Regions from separate parts of the Exiguobacterium sp. s142 genome, predicted to be linked through region 1. Evidence: predicted binding sites of a transcription regulator. Region 1 holds the regulator's gene; the other holds the start of a gene.
The links. Region 1 encodes LexA, which represses DNA repair genes until DNA is damaged. Its sites were predicted from a motif close to CGAACATATGTTCG; they were not measured.
Positions count from the first base shown of each region.

Region 2: parE (DNA topoisomerase IV subunit B) is a predicted target of LexA. The motif match lies at 2,132-2,145, and genes of this name have one in related genera.

Region 1 is NZ_JACSMB010000006.1:113,973-117,591, reverse strand. Features, by position in the region: gene glnA (type I glutamate--ammonia ligase) at 1-655, shown strand, start outside; gene KNP77_RS07765 (metal-binding protein) at 758-1,198, opposite strand; gene lexA (transcriptional repressor LexA) at 1,198-1,818, opposite strand; gene KNP77_RS07755 (hypothetical protein) at 2,019-2,255, shown strand; gene KNP77_RS07750 (YneB family resolvase-like protein) at 2,329-2,973, shown strand; gene KNP77_RS07745 (DUF896 domain-containing protein) at 3,035-3,268, shown strand; gene tkt (transketolase) at 3,468-3,619, shown strand, end outside.
Region 2 is NZ_JACSMB010000001.1:45,220-48,838, reverse strand. Features, by position in the region: gene parC (DNA topoisomerase IV subunit A) at 1-144, opposite strand, end outside; gene parE (DNA topoisomerase IV subunit B) at 147-2,114, opposite strand; gene KNP77_RS00235 (CoA-binding protein) at 2,247-2,651, opposite strand; gene KNP77_RS00230 (GGDEF domain-containing protein) at 3,004-3,619, shown strand, end outside.

The sequences.
Region 1 (3,619 bases):
TCACGCGACGTTCATGCCGAAACCACTCTTCGGTGTCAACGGTTCAGGGATGCATGCGAACATGTCACTCTTTAAAGGCGACACGAACGTGTTCTACGACCCGAACGGTGACATGGAGCTCTCGGATACGGCACGCGCCTTCACAGCTGGTATCCTCGAGCATGCACGTGCGTTCACGGCGATCTGTAACCCGACGGTCAACTCGTACAAGCGTCTCGTGCCTGGATACGAAGCACCATGCTACGTCGCATGGAGCGCCCGTAACCGTTCACCGCTCGTCCGTGTACCGGCTGCCCGCGGCCTCTCGACACGTATCGAAGTACGTTCGGTCGACCCGGCGGCGAACCCGTACCTCGCGCTCTCGGCCCTCTTGGCTTCTGGTCTTGACGGCATCGAGAAAGACTTGAAAGCACCGAAACCGATCGACAGCAACATCTACGTGATGGACAAGCCAGAGCGTGTTGCGAACGGCATCGACGATCTTCCGGCGACACTCTTCGACGCACTCGAAGTACTCCGCGCCGACAAAATCGTCATGGATTCGCTCGGTGACCACATCGGCGAACACTTCCTCGAGTTGAAAGAGATCGAGTGGGACATGTTCCGCACGCAAGTAACAGAGTGGGAACGCGATCAGTACATGACGCTCTACTAAGTCGAATGGATTCAAAAAACGCTCGATCCAGTTTCTTGGATCGGGCGTTTTTTTAGTCAAAACAAGCGACCACTCGAAATTGAGTGGTCGCTTGTTTTGCGATTAGAACGCACGTTTGAAAAATGTGGACGCATAGTCGAGTGCCGTATGGAGCGTCGTCGCGAACACGAGACCGAGGAAGAACGGGATGCCGTTCAAGTCGAGCCACGTCTTCACAGCCGCTTCATACGGGGTGAACGTAAGGATGAGCGCGAGCGGGAAGCCAAGGTAGATGACACGAATGAGATCGCTCAACACCGGCAAGTGCGACAGCGGCGACCGGTGCGGCATCAGCTTCACGTAAGGGAGCCAAAAGCAACGCAGCGGTCCCCACCGATAGTATGCATCCGATTTCAAATCGAGGTCCGGGGAGAGCCAGAACGTCCCGATAAGCGCACCGAGGAAAAGGGTAGTCGGGATATCGACATCAATAAAAGGCGTGGCAATCGCTAAAGCACCGATTGCCACGAGGTTCGTACGCGTATGTGTCTTGCCGCTAGCCATTAATGGATCGTCCGGTATACACCGATGACCTTCCCTAAAATGGATACGTTATCGAAATACATCGCCTCAAGTTCATCGTTCTCCGGCTGGAGTCGGACTTTCGACGCCTCTTTGTAGATCCGTTTGACGGTCGCCTCACCCTCGTCCGTCATCGCGACGACAATCTCTCCATTGTCTGCCGTGTTCTGTTGTCTCACGAGCACGCGGTCTCCGTCGAGGATTCCGGCGTTGATCATCGAATCGCCAGAGACGGAGAGCATATACACGTTATCCGAACCGACGATATGGGCCGGGAGCGGGAAGTGTTCTTCCACGTTCTCGATCGCCGTGATCGGTGTTCCGGCCGTAACTTTCCCGATAACCGGGACGTACATGACCGTCTCACGCTCCTCGATAGACGGGGCGTCCTCGCTCAACACTTCGAGCGCACGCGGTTTTGTCTTATCGCGCCGAATCAATCCACGTTTTTCAAGACGGTCCAAGTGACCGTGCACGGTCGAGCTCGATGCGAGACCGACGGCTTCACCAATTTCGCGGACTGACGGCGGATAACCTTTCGTCCGAACTTCAGCTTTTATAAAATCAAGAATCTGTTGCTGTCTTGCTGACATTTTTTTCAATGGATTTCACCTCGTTTATGTCGAATAACCTGCGAACGCATCCTATTCTTTATGGATTTATTTTAACACAAGAACATATGAGCGTACAAACATTCGTTCGTTTTTTCTTGACCGAACAGAAGTTCTTGTTTTATGATGAGAACAGATAAACGAACATACGTTCCTAAGAACGCATATTCTTATATTTGGAGGCGGTTCAAATGAAAGATACAATCAACGGATTCATATTGGTCGGAATGGTAGTGCTCGGGATGTTCGCCTTTTACTTAGTCGGCGAGTTTCGCCAAGGCGAAGTTGTCGAACCGACAGTGATGACGGTCGAAAGAAGTATCGAACAAGAAGTTGCGTTCAACGAAGCGGAAACGCTCGAAGCCCAGCTGTTAGCGGAACGTGCGGAAAAAGAAGAACGGAAAACGACGTGGTTCGCCGCTGAATGATCGATTTGGATTGCGAACACCCGCTCATCCTGTGTATCGTAAAAGGATGACTGGAAAGAAAGGGAGTGACGAGATGCGAGTCGTCATTTATTGTCGCGTATCGACGAACAAGTCAACTCAGGAAACCTCGCTCATGAGGCAAGAAGCGGAATTGTTACAGATGGCCAAACGTCTCGATGCGGAAGTGATCGATGTGATCACCGAACAAGAGAGCGGTTTCGAGGTCAATCGGACGGGTCTGCTCGATCTGTTAGAGCATGTGTCGGCGTCAAAGCTCGATGCCGTGCTCGTGAGCGATGACAGTCGCCTCGGCCGAGGGAATGCAAAAATCGCCATCTTGCATACGCTCATGAAGCATAACGTCCGGCTGTTGACGATGCAGTCGCCCGACGAATACGTCGTCTCCGACGCCGAGAAGATGGTGCTTGAGATTGTCAGCGTCGTCGAGGAGTATCAACGGAAGATTCATAACGCCAAGATATCGCGCGGCATGCGCCGGGCGGTCGCGAACGGCTTCAACCCGCAACGCAACATTCAGCACCATGACCAAGGTGGGAGGAGCCGGATCGAAGTGCCGATCGAGGAGATCGTCCAACTTCGGGAGCGGGGGCTCACCTTCGCTGAAATCGCGGCCACGCTCCGCGGATTCGGCTACGAAGTCTCGAAAGCGACTGTGAACCGTCGCTATTTGGAGCATGTGGCAGTGCCAGAAACTTGATTCCTACGCCCTGATTTTGTACAGTAGAACTACAAATTCAGTAGAGAGGGGGCGAACCATTATGTTAGCACCCGAACAATTGGAGCGGATTAACTTCCTCGCCAACAAGGCAAAGACAGACGGCTTGTCACAACAAGAGATGGACGAGCAACAAGCGTTGCGTCAACAATATTTAAAAGCGTTCCGTCAATCGTTCAAATCCCAGATGATGGGCATGAAAGTCGTCGATCCGGAAGGCAACGACGTGACACCAGAAAAACTAAAAGACGAACAGAACCGACACCGTTCTGAATGAACTCGAATGCACATCCTATTTCGTATAGGATGTGCATGTTTGTTATACACGAAGCTCGATAAGGTTCGACCATTCCCTCGAAAACAGACGTATGGAAGTAAACGATTCCAACCAATGTGACATACTATTTAATTAGTTGTGACACACGATTGAGTGTGCTAAAATATGACGGGTAGAAACTTTCTTAACAACAGAGAGGATGAAATTAGTGGAAACAACTACTAAAGAATTATTAGCGATTAACTCGATTCGGACGCTCTCGATTGATGCTGTCCAACAAGCGAACTCAGGTCACCCAGGTATGCCGATGGGTGCGGCCCCGATGGCGTTCACGCTTTGGACAGACAAAAT
Region 2 (3,619 bases), on a different contig from region 1:
CAAGATCCGGCGCTGAACGGGCTTGAGCCCGTCGCGCGCGTCCGGGAGCGCCCGGTCTTGAATGATATATTTCGAGTAACGCCCGAAACGGTCTCCGACGACCTGTTCGAGCGACAAGTTTAAAATGTGTTGAATCGTCGACATCGTTACATCACTTCCTCAATCGCTTTAGTCACATGTTCATTGGCGATGATCGAATCATCTTCTTGGAGACCGAAGGCGACGTTCTCCTCGATCCATTCGCGGCGGTGGGCAACGTTGTCCCCCATTAGCACCGAGACGCGCTTGTCAGCGACGGCAGCGTCATCGATCGTCACACGGATAAGTGTCCGTGTGTCCGGGTTCATCGTCGTCTCCCACAGTTGATCGGCGTTCATCTCACCGAGACCTTTGTAGCGCTGGATGATATAGCCTTTTTTGTACACTTTGACGAGTTTCTCGAGCGCTTCCTCGTCCCAGGCGTATTCGAACTGCTCCGACTTGCCTTTCCCTTTCGAGATGCGATAGAGCGGCGGCAAGGCGACGAACACTTTGCCCGCCTCGACGAGCGGTCTCATGTAACGGAAGAAGAACGTCAACAAGAGAACTTGGATGTGGGCCCCGTCCGTATCGGCATCGGTCATGATGATGACTTTGTCGAAGTTGCAGTCACTGAGGTCGAAATCGTGTCCGACCCCGGCGCCGATCGCGTGGATGATCGTGTTGATCTCCTCGTTTTTCATGATGTCATTGAGTTTCGACTTCTCCGAGTTGATGACCTTCCCGCGGAGCGGCAAGATCGCCTGGATCGTCCGGTCACGGCCTTGTTTGGCCGAACCGCCGGCCGAATCCCCCTCGACGAGGAACAGCTCGTTCTTGGCGGCGTTTTTTGATGTCGCCGGCGTCAGTTTCCCGTTCAGAATGCTCGAACGTTTCTTTTTCTTGCCGTTACGCGCCTCTTCACGCGCTTTTCGGGCCGCTTCGCGGGCCTGGGCCGCGCGGATCGCTTTCTTGATGAGCATCGTCGCCATCTGCGGGTTCTCCTCGAGGAAGATCGTCAGCTGCTTGGCCATGACGGCGTCTGCGCTGGCACGGGCTTCAGGCGAGCCGAGTTTCGACTTCGTCTGTCCCTCGAACTGGAGGAACTCCTCCGGGATCCGGACCGAGACGATGAGCGTCAAGCCTTCACGGACGTCGCCGCCGTCGAGGTTCTTGTCTTTTTCTTTCAACAAGCCGTTTTTGCGGGCGTACTCGTTCATGATCCGGGTCATCGCCGTCTTGGCGCCGACTTCATGCGTCCCGCCGTCCCGGGTGCGGACGTTGTTGACGAACGACAACACGTTCTCCGAGTAGGCGTCCGTGAACTGGAAGGCGAGTTCGAGCTCGATGTCGTTCTCGGTCCCTTCGAAGTAGACGGTCGGGTGGAGCGTCGCCTTGTCGTCATTCAAATAGTGGACGAACTCGGCGATCCCGTTCTCGTAATGGAACGTCTCTTGCTTGTCCGAGCGTTCGTCGGTCAACGTGATCGTCAACCCTTTCAATAGGAAAGCCGACTCCCGGAGCCGTTCGGCGAGCGTGTCGTAGTTATACGTCGTCGTCGAGAAGATGGTCGTGTCCGGCTTGAAGTAGACGCTCGTTCCGGTCTGGCGGGCTTTCCCCGTCTCGAGGAGCGTCGTCTGTGGCACACCGCCGTCAGCGAACGTCTGCTCGAACACTTTGCCGTCGCGATAGATCGTGACGAGCAGCTTGCTCGAGAGCGCGTTGACGACCGAGGCGCCGACCCCGTGCAGTCCGCCTGACGTCTTGTAGCCGCCTTGGCCGAACTTTCCGCCGGCATGGAGGACCGTGAAGATGACCTCCGGCGTCGGTTTTCCCGAGGCGTGCATCCCGGTCGGCATACCACGCCCGTGGTCACGGACCGTGATGGCATCGTCTTTATGGATCGTCACATCGATCTGGTCACCGAAACCGCCGAGCGCCTCGTCGATCGCGTTGTCGACGATCTCGTAGACGAGATGGTGCAGCCCGCGATGGTCGGTCGAGCCGATATACATCCCTGGTCGTTTCCGAACGGCAGCGAGCCCTTCGAGCACTTGGATGGCGTCTTCATTATAATTAAATAGTTTTGTTGACATGTCAGTCACCTCATCTTCGAACACATGTTCGTTTTTCATACCTAATTGTATAGCTGTTTCGGGATTCTGGCAAGCCTCCCTCTCCGCGCCGTCGACGCGTGAAAAAAAGTAGACCTGCCGCAGGGGCAGGTCTCAGCCGAGGAGTCGAGCGTGCTCGACGTAAATACACCGGTTCTCGATGTAGTCAAGTCCGGCAGCATGAACGATTCGTTCGGCGTCCTTGCTCGACAGACCGAGCTGGTTAAAGACGAGTCCGACATCCCCATGACGGACCGCGTCCTCGGCCACGCCGGCCAAATATTCGTTCCGGCGAAACACGTCGACGATATCGATTCGTCCCGGGATGCTCTCGACCGTCGGATACACCTTGCGGCCGTTCCACGTCTCGAGCGTCGGATTGACAGGGATGACCGTATACCCTTGCAGGAGCAAATACTCCGCAATCTGGTTGGCGGTCTTGTTCGGGTTCGATGACACACCGACGACAGCGATCGTCTTCGCTTCAGCGAGATGTTGTTTCAAACGTTGGTCGTCCATCCTGAAATCCCCCTTTTGTTTACGTTCTCAGTGTAACGTTACCTCGTTCCCCGTTTCAAGCTTTATTTTCGCTTAACGGATGAACGGCTGTCGAAACAAAAGTTTATATCCCTCATAGTGGTTTACATAATAATGTATTGTCACCCTGTTGATTCGCTCTTAAATCGGAAGATGCCACCACGTCTGTTTTAACGAATCAAACGACGCTTCTATAAACCTTGCGTGAAATATCTATTTCACGCAATTATAACGTCCTGAAATCAACGTTTACAGAGAGTGGATTGACTCGATTCTCGAACAGGCGTAGGCAAATCCTTACAGTTTCGGTATACTGGAACGAGGAGGTGTTCACGTGGGGACTGCCTATGAGGAACGTCGCGGTACACTGTATAATTACCGCATCACTTTTTACGGGAACGCGCTCGCATGGCTCATCCATGTCGTGTTCTTGGTCACGTTTTGGCGTCTCGACGTCACGGTGCTCGCCTGGTCGAACGTGTTCAGCGTTCTTTATTACACGCTCTCATTTTATTTCGTACATAAACGGTACTACCGGACGTTCTTTATCGGACTGTTCGTCGAAGTCGTCTATAACGCCATCATCTCGACGATCGTCCTCGGGTGGGGCGCAAACGTCCATTACTTCATCATCATGGTGGCGTACGGTGTGTTCTTCATGCCGAACGTCAGCCGCTTGGTCCGCGTCATGTCGACCGGGCTCGCGATGGCGATCTACGGGTTCCTCTACTGGAACGTCACGGTCGGGACACAGCCGCTCGCCCCCATGATCGAGCAAGTGATCGGGCTGACTTGTCTGCTGTCGACGATCGCACTCATCGCCGGGCTGACGTTCGTGTTCGAGAACTCGGTCGTCGAGGTGACGACCGAGTTAGAACGGTCGAACGAACGCTTGAACGTCCTCGCTTCACGGGACGGATTGACCGGGCTGTATAACCGGATGACCGGCT